Regions from separate parts of the Inquilinus sp. CA228 genome, predicted to be linked through region 3. Evidence: riboswitches for the same ligand, from Rfam matches in the RefSeq annotation. Region 3 holds a riboswitch; each other region holds the start of a gene.
What was found. A riboswitch is a leader RNA that binds a small molecule or an ion and turns the genes downstream of it on or off. The one in region 3 is predicted to bind S-adenosylmethionine.
Positions count from the first base shown of each region.

Region 1: another riboswitch for S-adenosylmethionine. It lies ahead of metA (homoserine O-acetyltransferase MetA); the one in region 3 lies ahead of metZ (O-succinylhomoserine sulfhydrylase).
Region 2: another riboswitch for S-adenosylmethionine. It lies ahead of ACTOWL_RS13100 (hypothetical protein); the one in region 3 lies ahead of metZ (O-succinylhomoserine sulfhydrylase).

Region 1 covers NZ_JBQJIK010000024.1:260-7,151, reverse strand. The annotation lists gene ACTOWL_RS13805 (C40 family peptidase) at 1-163, opposite strand, end outside; gene ACTOWL_RS13800 (MarR family winged helix-turn-helix transcriptional regulator) at 160-573, opposite strand; gene ACTOWL_RS13795 (leucyl aminopeptidase family protein) at 557-1,942, opposite strand; gene ACTOWL_RS13790 (glutathione S-transferase family protein) at 2,034-2,669, shown strand; gene metA (homoserine O-acetyltransferase MetA) at 2,666-3,586, opposite strand; SAM-I-IV-variant riboswitch at 3,633-3,738, opposite strand; gene ACTOWL_RS13780 (TAXI family TRAP transporter solute-binding subunit) at 3,812-4,870, opposite strand; gene ACTOWL_RS13775 (MFS transporter) at 4,882-6,177, opposite strand; partial or broken gene ACTOWL_RS13770 (cell wall hydrolase) at 6,337-6,892, opposite strand, start outside.
Region 2 covers NZ_JBQJIK010000022.1:46,116-57,922, forward strand. The annotation lists gene ACTOWL_RS13060 (tetratricopeptide repeat protein) at 1-732, shown strand, start outside; gene ACTOWL_RS13065 (DUF6065 family protein) at 893-1,621, opposite strand; gene ACTOWL_RS13070 (transporter substrate-binding domain-containing protein) at 1,720-2,493, shown strand; gene ACTOWL_RS13075 (hypothetical protein) at 2,563-2,793, opposite strand; gene ACTOWL_RS13080 (hypothetical protein) at 2,819-3,001, opposite strand; gene ACTOWL_RS13085 (cold-shock protein) at 3,104-3,313, opposite strand; gene ACTOWL_RS13090 (phosphotransferase family protein) at 3,528-4,283, opposite strand; gene coaA (type I pantothenate kinase) at 4,286-5,251, opposite strand; SAM-I-IV-variant riboswitch at 5,353-5,462, shown strand; gene ACTOWL_RS13100 (hypothetical protein) at 5,507-5,782, shown strand; gene phaC (class I poly(R)-hydroxyalkanoic acid synthase) at 5,802-7,532, opposite strand; gene ACTOWL_RS13110 (OmpA family protein) at 7,920-8,963, shown strand; gene ACTOWL_RS13115 (LL-diaminopimelate aminotransferase) at 9,007-10,233, shown strand; gene ACTOWL_RS13120 (homoserine dehydrogenase) at 10,230-11,522, shown strand; gene glpX (class II fructose-bisphosphatase) at 11,667-11,807, shown strand, end outside.
Region 3 covers NZ_JBQJIK010000020.1:12,565-24,371, forward strand. The annotation lists gene ACTOWL_RS11890 (serine hydrolase domain-containing protein) at 1-917, opposite strand, end outside; gene ACTOWL_RS11895 (anhydro-N-acetylmuramic acid kinase) at 991-2,106, opposite strand; gene ACTOWL_RS11900 (serine hydrolase) at 2,169-3,698, opposite strand; gene ACTOWL_RS11905 (ABC transporter substrate-binding protein) at 3,947-5,449, shown strand; gene ACTOWL_RS11910 (ABC transporter permease) at 5,457-6,407, shown strand; gene ACTOWL_RS11915 (ABC transporter permease) at 6,404-7,288, shown strand; gene ACTOWL_RS11920 (GNAT family N-acetyltransferase) at 7,285-7,767, shown strand; gene ACTOWL_RS11925 (SET domain-containing protein-lysine N-methyltransferase) at 7,867-8,280, shown strand; SAM riboswitch at 8,419-8,495, shown strand; gene metZ (O-succinylhomoserine sulfhydrylase) at 8,538-9,746, shown strand; gene ACTOWL_RS11935 (SH3 domain-containing protein) at 9,862-10,263, shown strand; gene ACTOWL_RS11940 (efflux RND transporter permease subunit) at 10,407-11,807, opposite strand, start outside.

The sequences.
Region 1 (6,892 bases), on a different contig from region 3:
CCTGGCCGCGCGACGCGTCGGGTGCCGAGCGCATCGGCACGATGCCGCGGATGGCCTGGTGCAGCGTGCCGGCGGCGTAACGCTCCGCCGCATGGACGCCGCGCAGGCTTTCGGCCGCGAGGTCCGGCCGCCAGGGCACCAGGTTGCGGTCCGGGTCGGTCACGCCGCGGCCCCGATCATGCTGGCCGCCTGGCGCACGAGGTCGGCAAAGCCGTCGAGATAGGCCTGGCCGGCCTCGGTCCGCTCGATCAGCACGTTGCGCCGATCGGCCGCGTCGACCGTGCGGCGGGTCAGGCCGAGCTCGCCGAGCCGGTCGAGCGCGCGGGTCACCGCCGGCTTGGAGATGTGCAGGGTCGAGGACAGGCCGCGCACGGTGTGCGGCGCCGGGGTCAGGTAGATGGTGAGCAGGAGCGCGATCTGCCGCGACGACAGGTCCGGCGCCTCGCGCCGGACCGCAGCGGTCAGGGCATGGCGCCACAGCTCCAGCGCCTGAAGCGAGGTCAGGGCGACGGTCATGCCGCACTCGTCCTCGGCGACGGCGATACGGTCGATCGAATCAGCGCCGGCCTCCAAACCGCTCCTCCAGCAGGGCGTAGACGGCCCGCATCGTCATCGCCTCGCCGCCCTTCGGCCGGCCCGGACGGTCGGCGCCGTTCCAGGCATAGAGGTCGATATGCACCCAGGGCACGCCCGGGGCCACGAAACGCTCGAGGAACAGGGCCGCGGTGATGGCCCCGCCGAAGCGCGTGTCGGGTGCGTTGTTGATGTCGGCGATGCCGGATTTCAGCAGCCGGTTGTAGGGCTGCCACAGCGGCAGGCGCCACAGCGGGTCCTCCGCCCGGCGCGACGCCGCGGCCAGCGCATCGGCGGTGGCGTCGTCGTTCGAGAACATCGCCGGCACGTCGGTGCCCAGCGCGACCCGGGCGGCGCCGGTCAGGGTGGCGAAGTCGACGATGATCTCGGGCTTCTCCGACGACGCCTCCTCCAGCGCATCGCACAGCACCAGCCGCCCCTCGGCGTCGGTGTTGCCGATCTCGACCGTCAGCCCCTTGCGGCTGCGGTAGACGTCCATCGGCCGGAAGGCGTCGCCGGACACCGCGTTCTCGACCGCCGGCACCAGCACGCGCAGCCGCACCGGCAACTGCGCCATCATCACCATGCGGGCGACGCCGAGAGCATGGGCGGCGCCGCCCATGTCCTTCTTCATCAGCAGCATGCCGCCGGCATCCTTGAGGTCGAGGCCGCCCGAATCGAAGACGACGCCCTTGCCGACCAGGGTCACCTTCGGCGCCGACGGGTCGCCCCATTCGATGTCGATCAGCCGTGGCGCCCGGCTGGAAGCGCGGCCGACGGCGTGGATCATCGGATAGTTGCGGGTCAGCAGCTCGTCGCCGGTGATGACGCTGAAGCGGGCGCCGAACTCCTTGGCCAGCGCCTCGGCCGCCGCGGCCAGCTCGGCCGGGCCGAGGTCGTTGGCCGGGGTGTTGACCAGGTCGCGCACCAGCGTGGTGGCGCTGGCCGCGCGCTCGACCGCGGCGCGGTCGGCGGCCTGCGGCCAGACCAGCTTCGCCGAGACCCGGTCCGGCCCCTTGTAGCGGCCGTAATGGTAGCCGCCGAGCGCCCAGCCGAAGGCGGCAGCCGTGGCGGTCGCCGGCTCGACCGAATCATCCAGCGCGTAGCTGCCCGCGGGCAGTCCGGTCGGCAGCCCGGCGAAGGCCCAGGGGTCGGAGGCGGAGTCGATCCCGACCAGGATCGCGTCGACCCGGCCGCCTTCGCCCGGCAGCGCCAGGGTGCGGCCCGACTCCGCGGCGAAGCCGTTGGCCTCGGCCCAGGCCCGCCGGGCCGGCGTGGCGGCGGATCGCCAGCTGTCCAGCGCAGCCTTGCTGAGCGGGATCAGAGAGACGGTCTCTCCCTCGGCGGCATCGACCAGATTCGGCAGCACGGCGCAGGCCTTCTTGCGTTCGGGAACTCGGGGCGGCACACCATGCTCCAGCCCGTTTGCCTTGCCAACCCCTCAGCCGGACCGAACCGCCATGCGCCTCGTCATCGGCAACAAGCGCTACTCCTCCTGGTCGCTGCGGCCCTGGCTGGCCCTGGCGCATCACGGCCTCCCGTTCGAGGAAATCCTGATCCCGCTCTATCGCGACGGGTCGAAGGAAGCGATCCTGCGCCATTCGCCGAGCGGCAAGGTGCCGACCCTGATCGACGGCGGCACGACGGTCTGGGACAGCCTGGCGATCCTCGAATATCTGGCCGAGCGCTTTCCGGACCTCGCCCTGTGGCCGCGCGACGCGGCGCGCCGGGCGCTGGCGCGGTCGATCGCGGCGGAGATCCACAGCGGCTTCACCGCCCTGCGCAACGAGCTGCCGATGGACCTGGCACCGCCGACTCCCGGCCAGGCCCGCAGCGCTGCGGCCGAGGCCGACATCGCCCGCGTCACTGCGATCTGGCGGCAGTGCCGCGAGGCGGCCGGCGCCGAAGGCCCGTTCCTGTTCGGCGCCTTCGGCGCGGCCGACTGCATGTATGCCCCGGTCGTCATCCGCCTCGACCGCTACCGGGTGCCGCTCGACCCCGCCTGCCGGGCCTATGCCGACGCGGTCCTGGGCCTGCCGGCGATGCGGCGCTGGGTCGAGGCGGGGTTGGCCGAGCCCTGGGTGCTGACGTTCTAATCCCGGCCGATGTCGCCGACCTCGTACGGCGTGGTCTGGTAGATCTGGTTGATCCAGTTGCCGAACAGCAGATGGGCGTGGCTGCGCCACCGGTTCTGGGGCCGGCGATCGGGGTCGTTCCCCGGGAAGTAGTCGTGCGGCAGGGCGATCGCCTTGCCGGCGGCGACGTCGCGGAAATACTCGTCGCCGAGCGTGTCGGTGTCGTACTCGACATGGTTGAACATGTGCAGCGACCGGCGGCTGGCATCTTCCAGCAGGCACAACCCGGCCTCGTCCGACTCCATCAGCACCTTCATGCCGCTGCCGGCCGGGATGTCCTCGCGCCGGTTCTCGGTCCAGCGCGACACCGGGATGGTGAAATCGTCCGAGAAGCCGCGCAGATAGGGCGAGGCCGCCTCGATGATGCGGTGGCGGTACACGCCGAACTTCTTCTGGGGCAACGCGTATTTGGGGACGCCGTGGAAATGATGCACGGCCGCCTGGGCGCCCCAGCAGATGTTGAAGCAGCCATGGACGTTGGTCTGCGTCCAGTCGAAGACGCGGCGCAGCTCGTCCCAGTAGGTCACCTGCTCGAACGCCATCGTCTCGACCGGCGCGCCGGTGACGATGAAGCCGTCGAACTTCTCGGTCCGGATGTCCTCCCAGTCGCGGTAGAAGGACAGGATGTGGTCGCTGGGCGTGTTGCGCGGGACGTGGTTGGTCATCTTGACCAGCGTCAGCTCGACCTGCAGCGGCGAGGCGCCGAGCAGCCGGGCGAACTGGGTCTCGGTCTTGACCTTGTTCGGCATCAGGTTCAGCAGGCCGATCCGCATCGGCCGGATGTCCTGCCGCACCGCCTGCGCCTCGAGCATCACCATGACCCCTTCCGCTTCGAGGACGGACCGGGCGGGCAGGTCGTTCGGAATCTTGATCGGCATTTCGCTTCGGTTCTGTTCCGCGTGTCGTGGGCAGGACCGATTGTGGATGGACCCGTTTGGTTGTCGGTTCGACCACATCCCCCCTCGCGGGGGCGCCACCTTGCTCGGGAAGCAGGTTGGCGTCGGGCAATGCCCAACTCCTGATGTGCCGCCAGTTCTACGGGGTCCGCCGCGATATTTCAACTGGATGAATGCGGGATATCGTCCGGCCCGCCGGGCTTCGGCTCAGGGCGTCGCCCGGGTCGGCAGGCTGAGCATCGCATGCTCGGCATAGTAGCGGGCGGCGCCGGGATGCAGCGGCACGCCGAGGCCGCGCGTGGCGCCTTCGAGCGCGACCTCCTTGCCGCGCGCATGGCCGGCCGCCAGCAGGTCCAGGGTCGATTTCTGCCACAGGGCGCGGGTGATCTCGTAGACCGTGGCCTCCTCGATCCGCTCCGCCACCAGCCAGATCGCCCCGACCGACAGGGCCGGGACCTCCGCGGCGACGCCGTCATAGAGGCCGGCGGGGATCGGCTCCAGGGCGAAGAACGGCACCTTGGCGATCAGCGCCTCGGTCTCGGGCCCCGTGATCGGCAGCAGCCGGATCGGCCGCCGCCGCGCCAGGTCGGCGATCACCCCGAGCGGCGGCCCGCCGGTCATCACCATGGCGTCGAGGCCGCCTTCGGCCAGCAGGTCGGCCGAGGGCTCCGGCCGTTCATAGACCTCGGTCACATCCGTCTGCTTGAGGCCGTAGGCGGCCAGGATCAGACGGATGTCGTAGATCGTGCCGGAGCCTTCGGCGCCGACCGAGACGCGCTTGCCCTTGAGGTCGGCCACCGACTGGATCGGGCTATCCGCCGGCACCACGACATGGACGAATTCGGAGAACAGATGGGCGATGGCGCGCAGGCTGGTCACCGGCGGCTGGCCGGCGAAGGGCCCCTCGCCGGCATAGGCGGCGAAGGCGACGTCGGCCTGGGACAGGCCGGAATCGAACTCGCCGTCGCGGATCCGCCGGATGTTGTCGATCGAGCCGGCGCTGGCCTGGGCCACCGCGATCAGGCCGGCGACGCCGCAGCTGCCGCCGGCGCTGCCGCAGGGCGGCAGGCCCGGCGGGCCGGAGATGGCGCCGGCGATGATGCCGCCGATCGGGAAATAGGTGCCGCCGGTGGTGCCGGTGCCGATGCGGAAGAACAGCGGGTCCTGCGTCTGCGCCCACGCCGGCCGCACCCCGCCGAGCCCCGCCGCGGCCATCCCGGCGGCGGGAAGCACCGAGGTCAGCAGGCGGCGGCGGGTGAGCGGCATGGCGGTTCCCTTCAGGCGGCGTCGCGCATGGTCGGCGGCGTCTCGTCCGGCCCGCGCGGATCGAGTTCGGCGGCCACCGGCGTGGTGGTCGGCGCCACCGAGACGAAGCTGCCCTGCTCCTCGTTCGGCTTCGCCGCGCGCCGGGTCATGCGGTAGACGGTGAACAGTGCCAGCAGCGCCGCGACCGAGCCGGTCCAGACGAACAGTCCGTCCGGGCCCAGCAGCTGCATCACCTGCGACGCCACGATCGGCCCGAACACCGCGCCGCTGCCGTAGCACAGCAGCAGGCCGGCGGCGGCCGGCACCAGCTGCTCCGGCGTCATGAAGTCGTTGGCGTGGCTGAGGCTCAGCGGATAGATGGTGTAGGACAGCCCGCCGAAGGCCGCGAGCAGCACCAGCAGCAGCGTTATCGAGGTGCCGCCGAACAGTGCCAGCGCGGCGCTGATCAGGGCCAGCGCGATGGCGATGCCGAGGAACACCTGGCGCCGGTCGAAGCGGTCGGACAGCCGGCCGACCGGGTATTGCAGCAGGAAGCCGGCGAAGATCGCCGTCATCATGAAGCTGGCGATCCAGTTCGGCGCCGGGTCGATGGTGCGGGCATAGACCGGTCCCATGCCGGAGAAGGCGGCGCTGATCAGCCCGACCGAGAAGCAGCCGGCGACGCCGAGCGGCGAGATCGCGATCAGGGTGCGCAGGCCGAAGCGCTTGACCTTGATCACCGGCGGCGTCTCGACCGGGGTCAGCGACAGCGGCACCAGCGACAGCGACACCAGCATCGCCACCACCGAGAACAGGGCGAAGCCGGCCGGATCCATCACCGTCAGCCAGGGCTGCGACAGGCCGAAGGCGGTGTAGTTCACCGCCATGTAGGAGGACATCACCCGGCCGCGCACGGCGTTCACGGCGCGGGCGTTCAGCCAGCTTTCGATGATGGTGAACAGCACCGCCATGCTGATGCCGGTGACCAGGCGCAGCGCCGCCCAGACGATCGGGTCGACCCAGAGGGCGTGGAACAGCGCCGCGGCGGAGGCGATGGCGGCGAAGGCGGCGAAGGTGCGGATATGGCCGACCAGCAGCACGATCCGCGGGCAGATCAGCGTGCCGAGGGCGAAACCGCCGGAATAGAAGGCCAGCACCAGCCCGATGGTGCCGACATCGAAGCCGTCGAGATCCATCCGCACCGCGATCAGCGTGCCGAACAGCCCGTTGCCCATGATCATGATCGCGGCGCTGAACAGCAGCGGCGCCACGGCCAGGAGGACCGAACCGAGCGAAGGTGTCGCAGAAGCGGGGGTGGTGGCAGCCATCACGTCCGTTCTAGGTCGGCCGAAAGGCCGGGGCCAGGGAAGATTCGTGACGATTTCAGGGCAAGCCGCCCGATGGTCCCGGCCCGCAGATAAGGTGGGTCGGACAGCCGGGCGGACCAGCCCCTCGCCGCCCCGGACGGTCGGCGGGACGGCTCCGGGTCAGCCGCCGCGCTTCGGCCGGTAGAACAAATGGTCGCCGATCGAGGCGGTGCGGCGGAAGCGGTTGGTCCAGGCCGGCATGCCGCGGCCAAGCGCCCGCATCGCCGCCGGGGCGAGGAAGTACTGGGCGCCTTCGGTCGGGTCATCGGCGAAATAGCCGTCCAGCATCTGCCAGACCACGAGGCGCGCGGTGCGCTGCAGGATCTCGTCCTGGGCGCTCAGCGGCTGCGGGAACTGCGGCATGGCGCCGGCGCGCACGGCCTTGGCGAAGGCGCGGAAGCGCGGGCGCGACAGCGGCTCGAACTGGCCCGGATCGGCCAGCACCTCACAGGGCGAATCGCCGAAATCGTCGTCCACGGCGATGCGGTTCATCACCACCCAGACCACGGCCGCCATGCCGCGCGTGCCCTGGTTGCCGGCCTCGGTGTAGGCGGTGAAGGCGAGGCAGCGCAGCGCGCGCTCCGCCTGGGCCGGCTCGGCCGGCAGGGCCACGCCGCCGATGCTCATCGGCGCCGAGCCGTACTGCCGCAGCAGCGGCGAGGGCTGGTCGAGCGCG
Region 2 (11,807 bases), on a different contig from region 3:
GAGGGCGTCGACTGGCTGACCGGCCGCACCGGCGACTGGGCGCCGGACAACATGTTCGCCTTCCACAACTGGTGGCACCTGGCGCTGTACCATCTCGACCTCGGCGAGACCGCGACGGTGCTACGGCTGTACGACGAGGCGATCCGGCCGCAGCCGTCGCCGGTGGCACTGGAGACGCTGGACGCCACGGCGCTGCTGTGGCGGCTGCATCTGCGCGGCGTGGATGGCGGCGGCCGCTGGGCCGAGCTGGCCGAGACCTGGGCGCCGATGGCCGAGGACGGCTACTACGCCTTCAACGACATGCACGCGATGATGGCCTTCGTCGCCACCGGCCGCGACGCCGATGCCGACCGGCTGCTGGCCGCCCAGGCCCGGAGCGTGGCTTCGGGCGGCACCAATGCGGCGATGACGGCCGAGGTCGGGCTGCCGGTGTGCCGGGCGCTGCGCGCCTTCGGTGCCGGCGACTATGCCGCGGTGGTCGAGCTGTTGGCCCCGGTGCGGGCGGTGGCGCACCGCTTCGGCGGCAGCCACGCCCAGCGCGACGTGCTGAACCTCACCCTGGTGGAGGCGGCGCTGCGGAGTGGACAGGCGGGCCTCGCCCGGGCGCTGGCGGCGGAGCGCACCGAGGCCAAGCCCGGCAGCCCCTTCAACTGGCGCCTGACCGCCCGGGCCTTGCGGCTGGCCGGGGATGAGGCGGGGGCGGTGGCGGCGGAAGCAAGAGCCGCCCGCTGAGGACGTGATGCGGGCCTCTCTCGCTCCTTTCTAGTCCCCGCGAGAGGAGGGGGGACTCATTTTGCTTTCGACCGGTATCGTCACGAGCCTCCAAGACGACCTGGGGACATTCTGAAAAGGCCTCGCCAGGCGCGAGAGGCAACGCGAACTGCCCTGAGGGTCACTTCTCAGCGAACGGCTTCAGCCGCAGCTTGGTCTGGTGCTGCGGGGCGGGGATGCCGTCGGGGGCGAGGCCGCGGTAGTAGCCCTTCTGCCACTTCGCCTCATTGGCGTCGGTGCCGGACACCGGCAGGTCGGCCAGGAAATCGGCGCGGCCCTGGTGGAAGGCCCAGTAGCGCGCCTCCAGCGCCGGGTCGTCGGACAGCGGCCGGATCTCCGGCTCCACCGCCTCGACCGCGTCCCGCGCCAGCGGGAAGAACAGGCAGAAGGGCTCGCCGGCCGCGAACTCGACCAGGTGGTTCGGCCGGGTGAAGCGCCAGTTCATGGTGAAGCCGTAGGGCGACCAGTCGGTCTCGACCACGCCGGTCAGCGGCGCGATGCCGTCCTTCGGTGCGTTGGTCGGGCCGGAGACCCAGAGATTGCAGCCCGGCTCGGTGCGCAGCAGCAGCGGCACGTGGAAGGTCAGGATGCCGCTGCCGAAATGGCCGACCGCCGGATGCGGAGCGTCACCCTCGGCCTCGACCCGCACCGACTCCGGCGCCGTGCCGCCGTCCCACCAGGCCCGGATCGCGCCCGGGCACAGGATCTCCCAGCCATGGGCGTTGGCGATGTTCAGCGGCAGGCAGCGATAGGCGAAGCCCTCCGGCGTCGCCGACATCCAGTCGCGGGTGGCCGGAGCCGGCCGGATCTCCGGATGGCTCCCGCCGATGGTGTAGGCGATCAGCTTCATGCGGCGATCCTAGCGGCGCCCCGCCGCGCGGACGACCCTGTTGGTGAGGTCCTATTTGTCCGACTAAGATCCTCACCGACTCGAAACCGGGAGGAAACATGCGCCTGCTCGCCGCCGCCGCTCTGCTGCTCGTCCTGCCTGCCGCCGCGACCGCGGCGGACTCCGATGACCGGCTCGACGCCGTGGCCAAGGCCGGGGTGCTGAAGATCTGCACCACCGGCGACTACAAGCCCTTCACCTATCTCCACCCGGCCAAGGGCGAGTTCGAGGGCATCGACATCGACATGGCCCGCGACCTGGCGGCCGCGCTTGGGGTGAAGGCGGAGTTCGTCAGGACCAGCTGGAAGACGCTGATGGCGGATTTCACCGCCGGCGCCTGCGACATCGCCATGGGCGGCATCAGCGTCACCCTGCCGCGGCAGAAGCAGGCCTTCTTCAGCATTCCCTACCTGGTCGACGGCAAGACGCCGATCACCCGCTGCGAGAATGTCGACAAGTTCCAGACGGTGGAGCAGATCGACCAGCCGGGCGTCACCCTGGTGGTCAACCCCGGCGGGACCAATGAGAGCTTCGCCCGCGAGACGATGAAGACGGCGAAGATCGAGGTTTACCCGGACAACACGAAGATCTTCGACGAGATCCTGGCCGGCCGCGCCGACCTGATGATCACCGACGCCACCGAGACCCGGCTGCAGCAGAAGCTGCGCCCCGGCCTGTGCGCGGTGCATCCGGACCAGCCTTTCACCTTCTCCGAGAAGGCCTATCTGCTGCCGCGGGGCGACGAGGTGTTCAAGGCCTTCGTCGACCAGTGGCTGAACCTGCGCCTGCATGATGGCGTCTATGGCAAGATCAGCGCCGCCTGGATCGGGTGAGGCCGAACAGGATGCGGCGGCCGGACCGGGCCGCCGCGCGGTCATGGCTGGACGATTACTGGCGGACGATTACTGGCCGCGCAGCCGGGTCATGGTCTTGATCGGGCCGCGGGGATTGCCGGACATCTCGGCGATCTTGCGGTCCTGGGCTTCGATGAAGGCGCGCACGGGGGCCTCGCCGTCCAGCCCGTCGGCCTCGGCGCGCGGCACCTTGCGATTCGAGCTCAGCGTGCCGTCCTGGTAGACGACGTTGAACAGCACGAAGGTGCTGTCATTGGATTGTTTCTTGCTCCGGGCCATGGCGGCACTCCGGTGACGGTTCGGGTCAGGACGGCTCGGTCGCGTCATCCGGCGGCGGCGCATCGCCATCCTGGGGGGCGTCGCCGTCCTGGGTCGCCTTGCGGCGCGCGCTCTCTTCCTCGCGCTTCTGCAGTTTCTCCTGCTTCTTCTGTTCCTTGGCGCGGTTACGCTCGCTGCGCTGCTGGTTGTAGTTCGGCTTGAACGGCATGACGGCCTCCCTCTGGCGCGACGCTTCCGCATCGCCGGTCTGTCACAAGAAAAGGAGCGCCCGACGGCGCGGGCGCTCCTGTTCCGCTCCGCAATCGAAGGCTCAGACGGCCTTCAGATTCTCCGCCGAGGTCTTGCCGCGCTTCGGGTCGCGCTGCTCTTCGTAGGAGATCTGCTGGCCTTCGTTGAGACCACGCAGGCCGGCGCGCTCGACGGCCGAGATATGGACGAAGACGTCCGGGCCGCCGCTCTCCGGCTGAATGAAACCGAAGCCTTTGGTGCTGTTGAACCACTTCACGGTGCCGATCGGCATCGCTTTTCCTCCAGTTGAGGGGTTGGCGCCACGCGGGACTGCGCGACGCATCAAACGGGAAGGGGAAAGGCGAGGGATCCGCGGCCGCGAGGGCATAGCAGGCCGGCCGTCCGAACCAGAATGACCCCCTAAACATGGGGGACGGCGGGCGAATTGGCAAGTTCGACTGCAGAATCGGCCCGGACACAGCCACTTGCGGCCCCTCGAAGCCGGCTCACGGCAGCGATCCGGACCCGGCCATCGCCAGCAGCGCCTCGTCCTCGTCCGGCACGCCCTCGGCCAGGCGGGCGGCGGCGACGAAGGGCAGCCAGGCGAGAATCCGGTCCCGGCTTTCGCCCGCAGCCGCAGCGTAGGTCTCAACATAGGCCATGGCCAGGTCTGGCGCCACCGGACGGATCAGCACATAGGAGCGGCAGACATCGGCCGCCGGGTCGCCGGTGCAGGCATCCAGCCAGTCGACCACCACCTCCCGGCCCGGGGCTCCCAGGATGTTCCAGGGGTGGAAGTCGCCGTGGCAGAGGCGGTCGCCCTCCGGCAGCGCGTCCAGTCCGTGCAGCAGCCGGCGCCGCATCGCCTCGTCCGGCATCCCGGCGATATTCGCCGCCAGCCTCGCCTTCAGGCTGCCGAGATGCGTCCCCGGTCGGCTGTGGATGGCGATCTGCAGCCGGGCCATCCGCTCCAGGCCGGCCGGCCCCTCGGCGGACCGGCGCTGGATGGCGTCGGCGAGCGATGGCCCCTCGGCCCGGCTCATGGCGATCCCCCAGCGACCATCGATCTGGCCGACGGCGTGGACCGACGGCACGGGCAGGCCGAGCGATTCGACCAGCGCCAGGACCGAGGCCTCGCGGAACGCCGCCCGCTTCGGCGCGGCCGCGGTCGCCCGGTACAGCTTGACCACCCGGTCGCCGGCGTCGAAGACCTCGGCCTCCTTGCCCGATCCGATCAGCGGTCCGAGAAGTGGCAGCTCCATGGCTACATCCGGCGCAGGGCGACGGCGTCGACCGAATGATCGGCGGATTTGTGCAGCACCAGCCGGGCGCGCTGCCGGGTCGGCAGGATGTTCTCGCGCAGGTTCACCCCGTTGATCTGGTCCCAGATCTCGTGGGCGGCGCGGCGGGCCTCGGCCTCCGGCAGGTCGCGCTGGTGATGGAAATAGGAGGAGGGGTCCCGGAACGCGGTGCGCTGCAGCAGCAGGCGGCGCTCGACGAACCAGCGGGCGATGTCCTCCTCCTCGGCGTCGACATAGACCGAGAAGTCGAAGAAGTCGGAGGTGACGACCGAGGCCCCGGCCGGGGCCTGCAGCACGTTCAGCCCTTCGAAGACCAGGATGTCCGGCCGGCGGACCACCTGCTTCGCGCCGGGCAGGATGTCGTAGGCGAGATGGGAGTAGACCGGCGCCTCGACCTCCGGCCGGCCGGATTTCACCGCGGCCAGGAAGCCGATCATGCGGCGCAGGTCGTAGCTTTCCGGAAAGCCCTTGCGGCGCATCAGCCCGCGCTCCTCCAGCACGGTCTTCGGCCAGAGGAAGCCGTCGGTGGTCACCAGCTCGACCCGCGGATGGTCGGGCCAGCGCGACAGCAGCAGGCGTAGCAGCCGGGCGAAGGTGCTCTTGCCGACGGCGACGCTGCCGGCGATGCCGATGATGTAGGGCGGCGGCGGGCCGGGCCGGCCGAGGAAGGCGTCCTGCACCCCGTCCAGCCGGCGGGCCGCGGCGACGTGCAGGTTCAGCAGGCGCGACAGCGGCAGCAGGATGTCGGCGACATCGGCCGGCGACACCGGCTCGTTCAGCCCGCGCAGCTCGGCCAGCTCGGCCTCGGACAGGACCATCGGCGTCGTCGCCCGCAGCGCCGCCCATTCGGCCCGGGTGAAGCGGTCATAGGCGTGCGGCCGCGCCGCGAACAGGTCGGGTATTGGCCGGGCGGGGGAGGGGTCGGGCATCGCGGGCTCGCCGTTGACTGGCTGGCAGCGTCCGACGATCGGGGCCGTCGAGGCAAGTCTGCTATCCCTCTTGCGCCGCGCCGCGGCCCGCGCTACACACGGCTTCGCATCCAGAGTTGGGCTGACGCCCACGCCAACCTGCCTCCCGGGCAAGGTGGTGGCCTCTCGCAAGAGGGGCGATGCGGCCGGACCGGCAACCAAACGGGTCGAAAGCCGCGCGTCAGCCCTCCTCGCAACCGCGATGGAGGGTTTTTCATGTCTGCATTCCGTTCCGCCGAGATTCCGCTCGCCAGCCCCGGCGACACCGTCGAGCGGCTCGATGACCGCCCCTGTCCGGGGCGGCGCGACCCGCATCGGCGTGAGATCCTGTACGCCGTGGTGCATCGCGGCGCCGGGCTGTGGACCCATCTCTACCGCGTCGTCCTCGCCGCCGCGTCCCGGCCGGAGATCCATCTCGACCGGGTGCTGGAGGGCGATCGCCTGGCCGAGCTGCGCCGGGCCTATGCGGCGGTGGACGAGCTGGCGGCGTGACCCGTCAGGACGGGCCGCCCTACGTCGCCCGCACGTAGCGGCCAGGGGCATCCTCGATCGGGGCCAGCCCGCCGTCTCCGGGGCGGCGAGCCGGGATCTGGCCGCCGGCGTGGCGGGCGATCCATTTCTGCCATTCCGGCCACCAGGAGCCCTCGATCTGCTCGGCGGCCTGGAGCCAAGCCTCCGGGGTCTTCGGCGTCCGGGTGTTGACCCAGTGGCAGTACTTCTTCGCCGCCGGCGGGTTGACCACGCCGGCGATGTGGCCGGAGGCGCTGAGGCAGAAGCGCACCGGGCCGCCGAACAGCTGGGTCCCGGCATAGGTCGAGGCCCAGGGCGCGATGTGGTCGTCGCGGGTCGACAGCATGAAGGTCGGGGTCTTGATCGTGGTCAGGTCGATCGGCACCCCGGCCAGGGCGATGCCGCCGGGCTGCGCCAGCCGGTTCTCCTGGTACATGTTGCGGAGGTAGAAGCTGTGCATCGCGGCCGGCATCCGGGTCGCGTCGCTGTTCCAGTACAACAGGTCGAAGGGGAAGGGGTCCTTGCCCAGCAGGTAGTTGTTGACGACGAAGGACCAGATCAGGTCGTTGGCGCGCAGCAGGTTGAAGGTCGTCGCCATCGCCGAGCCGTCGAGATAGCCCTTGCCGGCCATCTTCGTCTCGATCGTCCGCAGCTGCTCCTCGTCGACGAAGATGCCGAGCTCACCCGGGTCGGTGAAGTCGGTCAGCGTGGTCAGGTAGGTGGCGCTCTTGACCCGGTCCGCCTCGCCCTTGGCCGTCATCCAGGCCAGGGTGCAGGCCAGCAGCGTGCCCCCCAGGCAGTAGCCGATGACGTTGACCTCGCGCTCGCCGGTCGCCTGCTCGATCGCGCCGAGCGCCGCCAGCGACCCTTCCAGCATGTAGTCGCCGAAGCTCTTGTCCGCCAGGTGCCCGTCCGGGTTGACCCAGGAGACGACGAAGACGGTGTGGCCCTGCTCGACCGCCCAGCGGATCAGGCTGTTCTGCGGCTTCAGGTCGAGGATGTAGAACTTGTTGATCCAGGGCGGGATGATCAGCAGCGGCCGCCGCGCCACCGTCTCGGTCGCCGGGTCGTACTGGATCAGCTGCATCAGCTCGGTCTCGAACACCACCTTGCCGGGGGTGACGGCGATGTTGCGGCCGATCTCGAAGGCGGTGCGGTCGGTCATGGTGATGGCGAGCTGGCCCTGGCCGCGCTCCAGGTCGGCCAGCATGTTCTCCAGGCCCTTGACCAGGTTCTCGCCGCGCGATTCCACCGTGCTGCGCAGCACCTCCGGGTTGGTGGCGACGAAGTTCGAGGGCGACATCGCGTCGATGAACTGCCTGGTATAGAAATCGACCTTCTTCGCGCTCTTGGCGTCCAGCCCCTCGACCTCCCGCACCGAGCCCTGCAGCCAGCGCGCGGTCAGCAGGTAGGACTGCTTGATGAAGTCGAACACCGCGACCTCGCTCCAGGCCGGGTCCTTGAAGCGCTTGTCGCCCTTCTCCGCCGCCACCACCGGCTCCGCCTCCTGGCCCAGCATGCGCTGGGCGGTGCGGTTCCACAGCGTGGCGTAATCCTGCCACAGCGACATCTGGGCCTGCACCAGCCGGGTCGGGTCGGCCATCAGCCGCTGGGTCATGGCCAGGAAGGCCGAGCCGATGTTGAACGGGTCCAGCTCCGGCGCCTCGGCCCGGCCCTGCTTCTCCAGGAAGGCGGTGACCAGCCGGGCGCTGCGCTCGCCGATCTCGATCATGCGGCGGCCCAGCTCGGCCGGGTCCGCCGCCGGCGCGGTCTCGGGGGCGGGCGTGCCGGGTTTGGTCTGAACCGCCGGCCCGGCCTCATCGGGCTTCGTCCGAGCCTGTGGCTTGACTTCGCCGGGTTTGGTCCGGGTCTTAGGCTCCGCTTCGCCGGACTTCGTCCGGGTCTTAGGCTCCGCTTCGCCGGACTTCGTCCGGCTGGGGGCGGGGCGGGCGCGCTCGGTCATGCGGAAGGATCTCCCTGGCTGCGGCGGCGTCGCCCGAGGCGCGGATTCGGGCGTCGAATGCCGCTTATCTGCCACTTTGCACGGCCATCCTCTTTCCAGTCCACCCTTTCAACGAAGTGTGCTAGGCACGTGCCCATGCGTCGCACCGGCTCTCTCATGATCGCTTCCGCCCGCCACGGCCTTCCGGTCCGTGGCGCCGTTTTCACCGTCGCCCTGGGCCTCGTCCTCGCAGGCTGCGGCGGCCGCATCTTCGACGGCACGCCCTATGCGGGCGACGTCCAGGCCTCCGTGCCCAAGGCCGAGACCGCCGAGGTCTCGCCGCTCGGGGTGGCCGAGCAGCCGCCGGTGCCCAGCGTCGGCGGCCCCCTGGGCACGGCGCAGGCGGGCGACACCAAGACCTACTCGCTGCCGGCCATGGCGCAGACCGACGCCGACCGCGCGGCGATGCAGCAGGCCCGGGCGCAGCAGGCGCAGCAGCAGGCCGGGACGCAGCAGCAGCGCCGGGCGCAGATCGAGGCGCAGCGTCAGGCCGCCTTCCAGCGCCAGCAGCAGGCCGCGCAGCAGCAGGCGGCGGCCCAGCAGGCACAGCAGCAGCAGCCGACCGGCACGGTGGCGCCGTTGACCTTCGGCCAGCGGCGCAACACCGCGGCCCCGCCGGCGATGGACTCGATGCCGCGCCCGGCCTCGGAGCAGGCCTACCCCACTCTCAGCACGGTGCCGGAGAAGCCGACCGACCTGCCGACGCCGGAGCAGCAGGCCGCGGTGCGCAGCCAGCTCGAGGCCGACCGCGCCGCCTCGGGCGCCCCCGGCGCGCTCAGCTTCGGCAACAAGCCGGCCGGCCAGGCCGCGGCGGCCGCCGCCCCGGCCGCCCCCGCGGCGGAGTCGAAGCCGGCCTTCAGCTTCAACAACCGGGTCGCCGGCACGGTCAAGTTCGACGGCGGCAGCACCACCCTGCCGGCCTCGGCCAACAGCACCATCGAGAACGTCGCCAAGACGGCGCAGAGCCCGAAGCTGCGGGTGGTCGGATTCGGCGCCGGCGACGGCGCGGCCCAGGCCAAGGCGCGGGCCGAGGCGGTGGCGGCGGCGCTGCGGGCCGCCGGCGTCGACCCGGCCCGAATCGTCACCGGCGGGTCGGCCGACACCCGGGCCGGCATCACCGACGGCCAGGCCGCCCGCGTCGAAATCTACCTCGCCCAGTAAGCTCAGCACCGGACGCCCCGACGGGCGTCGGGGGGATACGTCGATGACCGATCAGGACTTCCACCGAATCAAGCGCCTGCCGCCCTATGTGTTCGCCGAGGTGAACGCGATGAAGGCGGCGGCGCGAGCTCGGGGCGAAGACATCATCGATCTCGGCATGGGCAACCCCGACGGGCCGCCGCCGAAGCATGTCATCGAGAAGCTGACCGAGGCGGCGCAGAACCCGCGCAGCCACGGCTATTCCACCTCGCGCGGCATCCCTGGGCTGCGCCGGGCCCAGGCTGCCTACTACCAGCGCCGCTTCGGCGTCGAGCTCGACCCCGAGAGCGAGATCGTCGTCACCATCGGGTCGAAGGAAGGCCTGGCCAACCTGGCCCAGGCGATCACCAGCCCGGGCGACATCATCCTGGTGCCGAACCCGAGCTACCCGATCCACATGTTCGGCTTCATCATCGCCGGCGCGTCGGTGCGGTCGCTGCCGCCGGTCACGCCCGGGGGCAGCTTCCTCGAGGTGCTGGAGCGGGCGGTGCGGCACAGCGTGCCGAAGCCGACCGCGCTGGTGCTGAACTACCCGTCGAACCCGACCGCCGAGGTGGTCGATCTCGAGTTCTACCGGCCGATCGTCCAGTTCTGCCGGCAGCACGGCATCTGGATCCTGTCCGACCTGGCCTATGCCGAGATCTATTTCGACACGGCGCCGCCGCCCTCGATCCTGGCGATCCCCGAGGCGCGCGACATCGCGGTCGAGTTCACCTCGCTGAGCAAGACCTATTCGATGGCCGGCTGGCGCATCGGCTTCGCCGCCGGCAACAAGCGCCTGATCGCGGCGCTGGCGCGGGTGAAGTCCTATGTCGATTACGGCGCCTTCACGCCCTTGCAGGTGGCGGCGACGGCGGCGATCAACGGGCCGCAGGACTTCGTCGACGAGATGCGGGCGCGCTATCGCCTGCGCCGCGACACGCTGATCGAGGGACTGCGCGCCGCCGGCTGGCCGGTGGAGAAGCCCGAGGCCAGCATGTTCGTCTGGGCGCCGATCCCCGAGGCCTTCGCTTCGATGGGCTCGCTCGCCTTCTCCAAGCTGCTCTTGGAGGAGGCCGGGGTGGCCGTGGCGCCGGGCGTCGGCTTCGGCGAATACGGCGACGGCCATGTCCGCATCGCCCTGGTCGAGAACCACCAGCGCATCCGCCAGGCCTGCAAGGCCATCAAGACCTTCCTGAGCCGGCGCCGCAACGACCCGGAGCCGGTCAGCCTCAAGGCGGCCGTGTCGTGACGCCGGTGCTGAAGATCGGCATCGCCGGCCTCGGCACGGTCGGCGGCGGCGTGCTGCGCCTGCTGCAGGCGCATGCCGAGCTGCTGGCCCAGCGCAGCGGCCGGCGCATTGTCGTCGCCGCCGTCTCGGCCCGCGACCGGCACCGCGACCGCGGCGTGGCGCTGGACGGCGTCCGCTGGTACGACGACGCGGTGGCGCTGGCCGCCGACCCCGAGATCGATGTGGTGGTCGAGCTGATCGGCGGCGCCAACGGTATCGCCAAGGCGGTGTGCGAGACCGCGATCGACCACGGCAAGCAGGTCGTCACCGCCAACAAGGCGCTGCTGGCGGTGCACGGCGCGGACCTCGCCGTCCGGGCCGAGGAGGCCGGCGTGGCCCTGGCCTTCGAGGCGGCGGTGGCCGGCGGCATCCCGGCGATCAAGGGGCTGCGCGAGGGCCTGGCCGGCAACCGCATCGACGGCGTGTTCGGCATCCTCAACGGCACCTGCAACTACATCCTGACCGAGATGCGGACCACGGGCCGCGAGTTCTCGGAGGTGCTGGCCGAGGCGCAGAAGCTGGGCTACGCCGAGGCCGACCCCAGCTTCGATGTCGACGGCGTCGACGCCGCGCACAAGCTGGCGGTGCTGGCGGCCCTGGCCTTCAACGCCCGGGTCGAGTTCGACGATCTGCACATCGAGGGTATCCGCCAGATCTCGGCGCTCGACATCGCCTATGCGCAGGAGCTGGGCTACCGCATCAAGCTGCTCGGCATCGCCCGGCGCACCGATGAGGGGCTGTCGCTGCGTGTCCATCCCTGCATGGTGGCCGAGGCCTCGCCGATCGCCCATGTCGAGGGCGTGTTCAACGCCGTGGTGGCGCAGGGCGACTTCGTCGGCCAGGTGATGATGACCGGCCGCGGCGCCGGCGCCGGCCCGACCGCCTCGGCCGTGGTCGCCGACCTGGTCGACCTGGCCCGCGGCCTGAAGGTGCCGGTGCTGGGCATCCCGGCCGCGCGGCTCGAGCGCGCCGTCGTGCTGCCGATGGACCACCGCCGCGGCGCCTACTATCTGCGGCTGATGGTGGTCGACCGTCCGGGTGTGATCGCCGACGTGGCCGCCGCCATGCGCGACCAGCAGATCTCGGTCGAGAGCCTGCTGCAGCGCGGCCGGTCGCCCGGCGACGCGGTGCCGCTGGTGATCATCACCCATGAGACCGACGAGGCGGCGATGACCCGGCTGCTGGCGGCGCTGGGCGCGCTGGACGCCGTGCTCGAGCCGCCGCATGTCATTCGCATCGAAGACCTGTGATCATTCCCGGTACCGGCTGCGGTTGAAAGCCGGTACACCCTCCGCATGATGTATCCGCCGCCGCCCGCAAGGGCCGGATGCGGCGGAGACGAGACCGAAAGGATCGGAGAGACGATGAAACGGCCGGAAGCGAAGCCCCAGGCGATGGACCGCAACCTCGCGCTCGAAGTGGTGCGGGTGACGGAAGCCGCAGCCCTCTCTGCCTCGCGCCTGATGGGTCGCGGCGACGAGCGCCAGGCCGACCAGGCCGCGGTCGACGCGATGCGCCAGGCGCTGAACAGCCTC
Region 3 (11,807 bases):
AGCAGGGTCCAGGCGTGGCCGCGCTCCAGGTCGAGCCACAGCGCCGTGCCGGTGAAGCCGGTGTGGCCGATCGTGTCGGGCGAGCACAGCGACCCGCCGAACCAGCCCTCGTGCCGCACCTGCCAGCCCAGCCCGTGCGGCTGGTCCTCGACGCGCAGCACTTCGCCGATGGTGGCCGGCCGCAGCACCTCGCCGGTCAGGAAGGACCCGGCGAAGTCCAGCACCGCGGCGGCGCTGCCGAACAGCCCGGCGTGCCCGGCCAGGCCGCCCAGCGCATAGGCGTTCTCATCATGCACCTCGCCGCGCATCACCCGGCCGCGCCAAGTGCAGCGCTCGGTGGCCACGGCGCGAGCCGGGCCGGGGCTGACGGCGAAGTCGCCTGGGGGCAGCAGGTCCCGCAAGGGCTTGTCCCGCAGCCGTTCGACCAGGATGCCCAGCAGCACGTAGTTGACGTCGGAATAGGTCTCGGGGCCCGCCGCCCAGTCCTTCTGCAGCACCAGCGCCTTCAGCGTCTCCGGGTCGCTGCCCCAGGTGTACAGCGGCTCCACCGCCGGCAGGCCGGAGCGGTGCGACAGCAGCTGCCGCACCGTGACCTGCCGCACCCAGTGCTCGGGCTGGTACTGGCGCAGGTCCGGCAGGTGCAGCGCCAGCGGGTCGGACAGGTCGATCCGCCCCTGCTCGACCAGCCGCAGCACCTCGGTGGTGGTCAGGATCACCTTGGTCAGGCTGGCCAGGTCGAACAGCGCATCCTCGGCCAGGGCCACGCGCTCCGGCACCAACGCGGCGTGGCCGCCGAAGCGGATCGCGCGGTCGCCGTCGCGGGTCACCAGCCCCAGCACGGCGCCGGGGATGCGGCCGGCATCGATCGCTTCATCGACCAGAGCGAAGGCGGCATCGGCCGCGGCGGCGAGGGTCATTCGACGGAGTCCAGGCAGAGGTCGTTCAACACTCTATTGTCATGCCCGGCGATGACAGAAAAGAGCCGGTCCATCACGCCGCGCGGGACAGGGGGCGGTGCAGCACGCCGCCGGTCATCGGCCGGGGCACGCCGGTGGTGGTCGGCAGGCTCAGCGGCAGCCCGTCCAGCGAGCGCACGGCGAGGAAGCCGAAGGCCTGGGCCTCCAGCGCGTCGCCGTCCCAGCCCACCGCCTCGACCGGATCGACCGGCACGCCCAGCGCCCGCCGCAGCCCATCCATCAGGGTCCCGTTGTGCCGGCCGCCGCCGGTCACCAGCCAGCGCCCGGGCGCCGCGGCGAAGTGCCGGCGCGACGCGGCGACCGAGGCGACGGTGAAGGCGGCCAGGGTGGCGGCGCCGTCGGCCAGCTTCAGCCCGTCCACCGCCGCCAGCGGGAAGTCGTTGCGGTCGAGCGATTTCGGCGGCGGCGCGTCGAAATAGGGGTTGGCCAGCAGCGCCGCCAGCCGGTCCTGCGCCACCGTGCCGGACGCGGCGATGCGGCCGTCCTCGTCGTAGCGGGCGCCGGTGTGGCGCTGCACCCAATCGTCGATCATGGCGCTGGCCGGGCCGGTGTCGAAGGCGGTGATGGCGCCGTCCTTCGTCCCATTGGCCTCGATCACCGTGACATTGCCGACGCCGCCGAGATTCAGCACCGCCAGCGGCCGCGGCAGGTCCTTGGCCAAAGCGGCGTGGTACAGCGGAGCGAAGGGCGCGCCCTGGCCGCCGGCGGCGACATCGGCGGAGCGGAAATCGTTGACGCAGGGGATGCCCAGCGCCGCGGCCAGCCGGGCGCCGTCGCCGAGCTGCCGGGTGAAGCGCCGCTCCGGCCGGTGCAGGATGGTCTGGCCGTGCATGCCGACCACGTCGACCGCTTGCGGCGCCAGCCCGGCCTCGTCCAGCAGGCGGCGCACGGCGGCGGCGTTCAGGTCGGTGACCGCGGTGGACAGCTCGTCCAGCGCCTCGTGCTCGGCCCGCGCCGGGTCGCGCGCCACCGCCAGCAGGGCGTTGCGCACCGCGTCGGTGTAGGGCGTGGTCGAGGCGCCGCCGCGGGCGAAGACGGTCTCGCCGTCGGTCTCGATCACCGCGACGTCGACCCCGTCCATCGAGGTGCCGCTCATCAGGCCGATCGCGGTGCGCCGTGCTCCGGGCATGCCGTCCCTCCTCGCTCGATTCGTCCGCGACGATAGCGCCGAAGCGGGCCGGATGAGACCTCCTATTCGCGCCGGAACGTGAAGGCCTGGTTCTCGATGGTCAGGCGGAGCAAGGGTTTGGTTCCGTCCATGTCGATCTGGAACTGGACGAAGCCGGCCGGGCTGGGGTCGCTGTTCTCGACGATGGCGGCGAACCGGCCCACCGGCTTCTGCCGGATCGTGAAGACGCTGCCGTCCCACGGCTCGAGCTGCAGCACGGCGCCGCCATCCTGCAGCTCCAGCACCGCGCCGTCGCCGTCCTGGCGCAGCACGGCCTTGCCGAAGCTCGGCTCGACATAATTTCCGGCCAGCGGCGCCAGCGGCAGGGCGGGCTGCGGGTTCTCCGGTTTCATGAACAGCTTGGCCGACGCGGCGAACCGGGTCTTCGCCACGTCGAGCGCGGCTGCGACATGGTCGACTCGCGGATTGTCCAGCAGCCGGTCCAGCACCCAGGCGCCCACGGCATCGGGGAACCCGACATTCGCCTCATTGGTCAGGATCACGACGCCGACATCCTTCTCCGGCGCGAAGCCGACATAGGCGCCGAAGCTGGGGGTTCCGCCATTGTGCCAGATGATGCGGCCGTTCGGGGTCGAGAGGCCGACCCAGCCCATCGCGTAGAAGGCCTTGTCGTTGATCCCCACCCGCGCAATGCGGGTGACCGCCATGCTCTCCGGCGAGACGATCTTCTGCCCGTCGAAGCTGCCGTCGCGCAGCTGCAGGCGCAGCCAGCGCGCCATGTCCTCGATGGTCGAGTTCATCTCGCCGGCGGCGCCGAAGGCATAGGGGAACAGCGGCGTGAACGGCACCTCGACCGTGCCGTCGGGGGCCCAGCGATGGCCCTGGGCATGGTCCGGCGCGGCCTCGATCGCCTCGGCGGTCGTCGATGTCTCGGCCATGCCGAGCGGCTCCAGCAGGTCCTGGCGCAGCACCGCGCTCCAGTCCGCCGCATTCTCGCCGCGCGCCACGATGCGGCCGGCCAGCAGATGCGTGATGTTGGTGTAGGCGAAGGTGGAGCGGAAGCTCGACGCCGGCTCGACATTGCGCAGCGACCGGATCAGCGACGCTTCGTCCTGCCCCAGGATCCCGAGCCAGTCATTGGCGTAGGGCGGCAGGCCCGAGCGCTGCGCCATCAGGTCGAAGACCCGGAATTCGCGCGTCACCCAGGCGTCCTTCAGCTGGAACTCCGGGTCGAGGTCGACGATGCGGTCGTCCCAGTGCAGCTTGCCGCGATCCACGGCGATCGCCAGGGTGGCGGCAAGGAAGGCCTTGGTGGTCGATCCGATCTGGAACACGGTGCGGGTCCCGACCGTCCCGCCTTTCGCCTTGCTGCGCACGCCGAAGCCGCGGGCGTAGACCAGGCTGTCGCCGCTGACGATGCCGATGGCGAGGCCCGGCGTGTCGAACGCCTTCATCCCGGCCGCCACATAGGCCTCGAGCTCGGGCTCCAGAGCGTGGATCCGTGCGTCCATCGGCGTCCCGGAAGCGGGATCTGCAGCCTGCGCCGCCGGTCCGGCGACGGCCAGCGCGAAGATGGCGAGCGTCGCGGCCACGATACCCCGCTGAAGCCTCTCGGCTGGTGTTGCGCAAGCGACCGATGGCGCGGTGCCGCTCCGAGTCCGCCGACTGATCATGAATCCCCCTCAAAATCGCGCATCGAAATTTCTGATATGAAGAACTCTAGTATCACAAAGAAGACTTCGATGACCAAAGCGGAACGAAGCACCAGCATACGTCGATCGATTGACCTCGCCCGGCGAACGCGCCTTACTGGCGCCAAATCAACAGGGGGAGGCTGGAGATGGGACGGATGATTCGGGTGTCGCTGGCGGCAGCGGCGGCAGTCCTCGTTGGGCCGATGGCCTGGGCGCAGACGCTGGAGGTCGCGACCGACCAGTCGCCGGTCGGGCTGGACCCGCATGTCGCCACCTCCTTCGCCACGGTGCTGGTCAACGGCTCGGTCTATGAAGGCCTGACCTCGGTCGACAAGGACCTGAAGGTGGTGCCGGAGCTGGCCGAATCCTGGACCATCTCGCCCGACGGGCTGACCTATGTCTTCACCCTGCGATCGGGCGCCAAGTTCCATGACGGGTCGCCGGTGACGCCGGCCGACATCGCCGCCAGCTTCGCCCGGGTGCGCGACCCCAAGACCGGCTCGCCCTATGCCAGCCGCATCGACATGGTGAAGGAGGTGACGCCGACCGGCGACCGGCAGGTGACGGTGACGCTGACAACGCCCTCCGCCCCCTTCCTCGCCAACCTGCCGCAGATCTCGATCGTGCCGGCCGCGGCGGCGACCGGCGGCATCGACCTGCAGCGCAAGACCGACGGCACCGGCCCGTTCACGCTGAAGGAATGGGTGCCCGACACCTACCTGCTGCTGGCGAAGACCGACGGCTATTGGCAGCAGGGCCTGCCGAAGCTCGACGCGGTCAAGATCAACATCGTGCCCGAGGCCTCGACCCGGCAGGTCGGCCTGTCCGGCGGCACCTACCAGCTGCTGCCGAATGTCGACCCGGCCACGGCGGCGACGCTGCAGGGCACGCCCGGCGTCACCCTGCTGGAGACGACCGACCTGTCCTACACCCTGGTCGGCATGAACGTCTCCAAGCCGCCCTTCGACAACCCGAAGGTGCGCGAGGCGCTGAACACCGCGATCGACCGGTCGCAGATCGTCGAGGCCGCCTATTTCGGCAAGGGCCAGCCGGGCGGGCCGCTGTCGCCCGGCCTGAAGGACTGGGCGCTGCCGGTCTCGGACTTTCCCTGCTACGCCGCCGATCCGGAGAAGGCGAAGGCGCTGCTGGCCGAGGCCGGCGTGGCCCTGCCGCTGAAGGCGGAGCTGAAGGTGCTGGGCTCGAACCAGCTGGTGGTCGATGTGTCCCAGGTGGTGCAGGCCCAGCTCAACGCCGCCGGCTTCGAGGTGGCGCTGAACGTGCAGGAGCAGGGCACCTTCATCCAGGACTGGCGCAACTCCAACTTCCAGCTCTTCGCCTCGATCAACGGCGGCAATGTCGACCCCGACGGCTACCTGTACCGGACCTTCCGCACCGGCGGGTCGACCAATGTGTTCAAATATTCGGACGCCGAGGTCGACAAGCTGCTGGACGAAGGGCGGGTGACGCTGGACCCGGCCAAGCGCAAGGCGATCTACGCCGACCTGCAGAAGCGCCTGGCCTGCGACGGCCCGATCGCCCATCTCGCCTTCGGCCAGCTGTTCACCGCGGTGCGCGATGGCGTGACCGGCTACGAGATCGTCGGCAACCGCTCCACCCGCTCGCTGCGGCAGACGGCGCTGCAAAAGTGATGGCGCGATGGCCCGTTTCCTGACCGGGCGGTTGCTCGACCTGCTGGTGGTGCTGTTCGGGGTCTCGGTCGTCGCTTTCCTGATGATCCGGCTGATCCCGGGCGACGCGGTGCAGATCATGCTCGGCGCCAACAGCGAGGTGACGCCCGACCGGATCGAGGCGCTGCGCCAGCGCCTCGGCCTCGACCAGCCGCTGGTGACCCAGTACCTGGCCTGGCTCGGCGGCCTGCTGACCGGCGATCTCGGCACCAGCCTGTGGACCGGCCGGCCGGTGCTGGAGGAGATCGCGGCCCGGATCGGCGTCACCATCGAGGTCACGCTGCTGGCGCTGATCGTCTCGGTGGCGCTGGCGGTGCCGGCCGGCTGCCTGATGGCCTATTTCCGCAACTCCGCCCGCGACTATCTGGTGCGGGTGATCACCATCGCCGGCGTCACCGTACCCTCCTTCTGGCTCGGGGCGCTGCTGATCTACCTGTTCCACGGCGTGTTCCCGTCCTTCCCGGCGATCGGCTTCGTGCCGCTGGCCGACGACCCGGTCGGCAACCTGCAGCGCATGCTGCTGCCGACCGTCGCGCTGGCCGTGCCGGTGCTGGCGTCGCTGTCGCGCATCGTCCGCTCGGCCATGCTCGACGCGCTGGGGCAGGACTACATCCGCACCGCCCGGGCCAAGGGCGTCAGCGAGCGGGCGGTGGTGTTCGACCACGCCTTCCGCAACGCCATGATCCCCTTCGTCACCGCGCTCGGCATCTCCGCCGGCTACCTGTTCGGCGGCGCCATCGTGGTCGAGCAGGTCTTCGCCCTGCCGGGCCTGGGCCGGCTGATGCTGGGCGCGATCGCGGAGCGCAACTACCCGCTGATCCAGGCGGCGATCCTGCTGGTCACCGCCGGATTCGTGGTCGTGAACTTCGTCACCGACATGCTCTACGCCGCCCTCGACCCGCGGATCGGCCTGCGATGACGGCGCCCCCGTCCAACATATTGGGGCCCGAGACCCTGGCGCCGCCGTCGCGCCGCCGCATCGCCGCGCCGCGGCACCCGCTGGTCTGGATCGGCGGGGCGCTGGTGCTGCTGCAGGTCGGGGCGGCGCTGCTGGCGCCCTGGATCGCGCCGGACGACCCGCTGGCCCAGCATGTGATCCGGCGCATGAAGGCGCCCGGCGCCGCGGCCTGGCTCGGCACCGACCAGTTCGGCCGGGACGTGCTGTCGCGCATCCTCTACGGCTACCGCGCCTCGCTCGCCGCCTCGGCCAGCGCGGTGCTGCTGGCGCTGCTGGTCGGCGGCACCCTGGGCGTGGCCGCGGCGCTGCGCGGCGGCTGGCTCGACCGCGCCGGCATGCGGCTGATGGACATCCTGTTCGCCTTCCCGATCATCCTGCTGGCGATCGGCATCGTCGCCGTGCTGGGGCCGGGGGCGACCACCACGGCGCTGGCCATCGGCATCGTCTACATCCCGGTCTTCGCCCGGCTGCTGCGCGGCCCGGCCCTGGTGGTGGCCAGCAGCCAGTACGTGCTCGGCGCCCGCGCCATCGGGGCGGGGGAGGGGCGGGTGCTGTGGCGCCATGTGCTGCCCAACCTCGCCAGCGTCATCCTGGTGCAGGCCAGCCTGGCCCTCTCCACCGCGATCCTGGTCGAGGCCTCACTGTCCTTCCTCGGCCTCGGCACCCAGCCGCCGGTGCCCTCGCTCGGCCGCATGCTGGCCGAGGCGCGAAGCTACCTGCTGCTGTCGCCCTGGGATTCGATCTTCTCCGGCCTTGCCATCCTGTTGGCGTCTTTCGGCTTCAACCTGCTCGGCGACGGGTTGCGCGATGCGCTCGATCCCAGGCTGCGGGGCAGTGGATGATGGGTGACATTGGGACGATGGCGGCGGTGACGGTCCGGCCGCCGGCGCCGGCGGATGTATCGGCTGTGGCGGAGGTCGCCTGGCGCAGCACCCGTGCCGCCTTCGAGCACATCCTCCCGGCCGCGATCCTGGACCGCAAACGGCCGGAGGATTTCGCCAACCGCTTCGCCGCCCGGCTGCCCGATTTGCGCATCGTGGTCGACGATCAGGGCACGCCGCTCGGCTTCTCGCTGATGACCGGGTCGCATCTCGACATGCTGTTCGTCGACCCGGCGGCGCAGGGCCGGTCGGCCGGTACCGCGCTCCTGGCCGACGCCGTGGCGCGCGGCTGCCGGACGCTGGAGAGCTTCGCCCACAACCGGCTCGCCCGCCGCTTCTACGAGGCCCGCGGCTTCCGCCTCTGCCGCACCTATCGCCGGCTCTACGAGGGGATCGAGATGCCCTTCGTGCTCTACGCCCTGGCCGAGGATCGCGGCTGACCCGGCGGGTGGCCCGCGGCTGCCTCCAATGCTGATGGAATTTTGATCGCGGGCGCGGGCAGCCTCGTCGCCATGTCCGATCCATCGATAAGTTGCCGAATGAAGCCGGAAGACGAGGGGTATGACGTCCGCAGCGTTGCGGCGGCCGGCCGTGGCGTGTTCGCCACCCGGCGGTTCGTCCGGGACGAGGTGGTCTGCCGCAACCCGGTGCTGCTGCTGGACCAGGAGGACTGGCGGCGCTGCCAGGACACGATCCTCGACGACTACGTCTACCGCTGGCCGGAGGAGGGCCGGCCGCGGGCCGTCAGCCTCGGCGTCGGCAGCCTGTTCAACGCCAGCGACGCGCCGAATGTCGATGTCGAGATCGACGTCGCCGCCAAGATCCTGACCTTCCGGGCGATCCGGCCGATCGAGCCGGGCCAGGAGCTGGTGCTGGACTATGGCTGGGGCGCCGGCGCAGCGGACCGCATCCGGGGCGGCAAGAGCCGGACCCTGCACGCCGTCGGCGGCTGATCGGGGGATCAGGCCGGCGGCCCGAGGCGCCCCCCAGCCCCTGCTGCGGGGCTGGGGCGCCCTTGCCGCAGGCTGCTTGCCCCGAAACGCATTGCCCGATCGCCGTTTTGCCGATAAGTCTTGGGTCCGCTGCTCCCAAAGCGGCCCCGTGGTGATTTGAGCCGACCGGCTTGCGGCCACGTTAAACTCCGCTAAAAGGTCGGTTGCGCGCAGGTCCCGCACGCACCGCCTCCCGGTCGGATCGAGGAGTCGGTGAGATGGATCGTTACGAAGCCCCGAGCGAAGACGAATTCGGCCCCGAGACGGTGCTGATCCGCGGCGGCACGCGACGAACGCCCTATGGCGAGACCTCCGAGGCGATCTTCCTGACCTCGGGCTTCGTCTATGACAGCGCGGCGGCGGCCGAGGCGCGCTTCACCGGCGACCAGCCGGGCTTCGTCTATTCCCGCTACGGCAACCCGACGCTGGAGGTGCTGGAGACGCGCCTGGCCCTGCTGGAAGGGGCGGAGGGCTGTCACGTCACCGCCAGCGGCATGTCGGGGGTGTTCACCGCCCTGTTCTGCCATCTCCGCGGCGGCGACCATGTCGTGGCCAGCCGGGCGCTGTTCGGCTCCTGCTTCTTCATCCTCAACGTCATCCTGCCGCGCTACGGCATCATCACCACCTTCGTCGACGGCGGCGACCTCGCGGCCTGGGAGGCGGCGATGCGCCCGAACACCCGGGCGGTGTTCCTGGAGACGCCGGCCAACCCGACGCTGGACCTGGTCGACGTCGCCGCGGTGGCGAAGATCGCCCATGCCGCCGGCGCCAAGGTGTTCATCGACAATGTCTTCGCCACGCCGCTCGGCCAGAAGCCGCTCGAACTCGGCGCCGATGTGGTGATCTATTCCGCCACCAAGCATATCGACGGCCAGGGCCGGGTGCTGGGCGGTGCCGTGCTGGCGGACCGGAAGTTCCTGAACGACGACTTCCTGCCCTATTACCGGCACACCGGCCCGGCCCTGTCGCCGTTCAACGCCTGGGTGCTGGTGAAGGGGCTGGAGACGCTCGGCCTCAGGGTCGAGCGGCAGGTCGCCAGCGCCCACCGCCTGGCGCAGCTGGTCGAGGCGCATCCGGCCGCCAGCTCGGTGCGCTACCCCTGGCTGGAAAGCCATCCGCACCACGCGCTGGCGAAGCGGCAGATGAAGAATGGCGGCACGCTGGTCGCCTTCGACCTCGGCAGCAAGGCGGCGGCCTTCGCCTTCCTCGACGCGCTGCGGCTGGTCGACATCTCGAACAATCTCGGCGACACCAAGTCGCTCGCCACCCACCCGACCACCACCACCCACCGGGCGATGGAGGCGGCCGACCGCGCCGCCATGGGCATCACCGAGGGGCTGGTGCGGATCTCGATCGGGCTCGAGGGGATCGAGGATCTCGAGCGCGACCTGTCCCGCGCCCTCGACGCGGCGAAGCGCGTCGGCTGATGATACGGCCCCGGGGGGTGAGGCACGGCGCCGCGCCCCCTGATCCGGGCGACCGGATTCCGGCTCTGCCACGTTGGGACGGACGAAGGGGGATCTGATCCCTGGAGTTCGCATGATGAGATGGAAGCTTGCCCTCGCCGCCATGGCCGGGCTGGCGATGACGGCCCTGGCGGCGCCGGCGGCCAACGCCGCGCCGGGCTACACCACCGCCGCGGTCCGGCTGCGCGCCGGCCCGGGCGCCGATTATCCGACGGTGGCGCGGCTGCGGCCGGGCGTGCCGGTGCAGATCTTCGGCTGCCTCGACGGCTGGGCCTGGTGCGACATCGGCGTCGGTCCCGACCGCGGCTGGACCGACGGCCGCTTCTTGGCGGCCGATGTCCAGCATCGCCGCCGGGTCATCGTCGAGGCCGCGCCGGTGATCGGCGTGCCGGTGATCAGATTCGACGCCGGCCCCTACTGGGACAACTACTATCGCGGCCGGCCCTGGTATCACGACCGCGGCCGCTGGGCGCATTAAGCCAGGCCAGATCGGAATCCCGATCGGACGGTGAGTTGTTGCCTCTCCCGCCAGGCGGGAGAGGCAATCGGTGTGATTCAGCCCGAAATGATCATGCTTCAACGCTGAAAGCGAAGGGCGGCTCTTCACGGAGCCGCCCTGTTTCATTCGGCCGGCGTGCCCGGCGCCTCGGCCCGCGGCTTCGGCGCGATCGAGCCGCCCAGCAGCTTCTCATGCACCCATTCGCGGACATGCTGCAGGGTGACGTAGAGCATCGGGATCAGGAAGATGCCGAGCGCCGAGGCGGCGATCATGCCGCCGAACACCGAGGTGCCGACGCCGCGCCGGCTGGCCGCGGCCGCGCCCGCCGCCGTCACCAGCGGCACCAGGCCGAGGATGAAGGCGAAGCTGGTCATCATCACCGGCCGGAAGCGCAGCCGGGCGCCCTCGATCGCGGCCTCGGCGATCGACGACCCCCCCTCGCGCTTGGCCTTGGCGAACTCGACGATCAGGATGCCGTTCTTGCTGGCCAGGGCGATCAGCACGATGATGCCGATCTGGGCGTAGACGTCGTTCGACAGTCCGGCGATCCACAGCGCCGCCAGGCCGCCGACGATGCCGACGATGACCGACAGCAGCACGCCGATCGGGATCGACCAGCTCTCGTACAGCGCCACCAGGAACAGATAGGCGAACAGCACGGCGAGGCCGAGGATGAAGCCGGTCTGGCCGGCCGCCTCCAGCTCCTGCAGCGCGGTGCCGGTCCATTCGAAGCCGTAGCCGGACGGCAGGGTGGCGGCCGAGACCCGGGTCATCGCCGCCAGCGAGTCGCCCGAGCTGAAGCCCGGCGCGGCGCTGCCCAGGATGTTCACCGCCCGGTAGTTGTTGTAGCGGGTGATGAACAGCGGCCCCAGCTGCTGCTCGGCCTCGACCAGCGACCGCATCGGCACCATCTGGCCGGTCGAGGAGCGGACATAGATCCGGTAGATGTCGTCGACGGTGCGGCGGTCGTTGGCCTCGCCCTGGGCGATCACCTGCCAGGTGCGGCCGAACAGGTTGAAGTCGTTGATGTAGTAGCCGCCCAGCGTCGCCTGCAGCGCGTTGAAGATGGCGCTGACGGCGACGCCGAGATTCTGCGCCTTCTCGCGGTCCAGGTTCAGGAAGATCTGCGGCGTGTTGGCGTTGTAGGAGGTGAACACCTGGGTCAGGCCCGGCGTCTGGTTGGCGGCCACCACCAGCCCCTGCGCCACCGCCGCCAGCTCGTTCGGGCTTTTGCCTTCGAGATCCTCGAGCTGGTACTGGAAGCCGCCGGCGGTGCCGAGGCCGATGATCGGCGGCAGGTTCAAGGGGATGATCAGCGCGTCGCGCACGCCTGCGGTGCGGATCGCCACCTGGCGGATCACGTTGAACACCGTGATCCCTTCCTTGACCCGCTCGTCGAACGGCTTCAGCGCCACCACCAGGAAGGCGGCGTTCGGCTCGGCCAGGCCGTCGATGAAGCTGCGGCCGACCACGCCGGTGATGTCGGCGACGCCGGGGATGTCGCGCACCAGCGCCTCGACCTG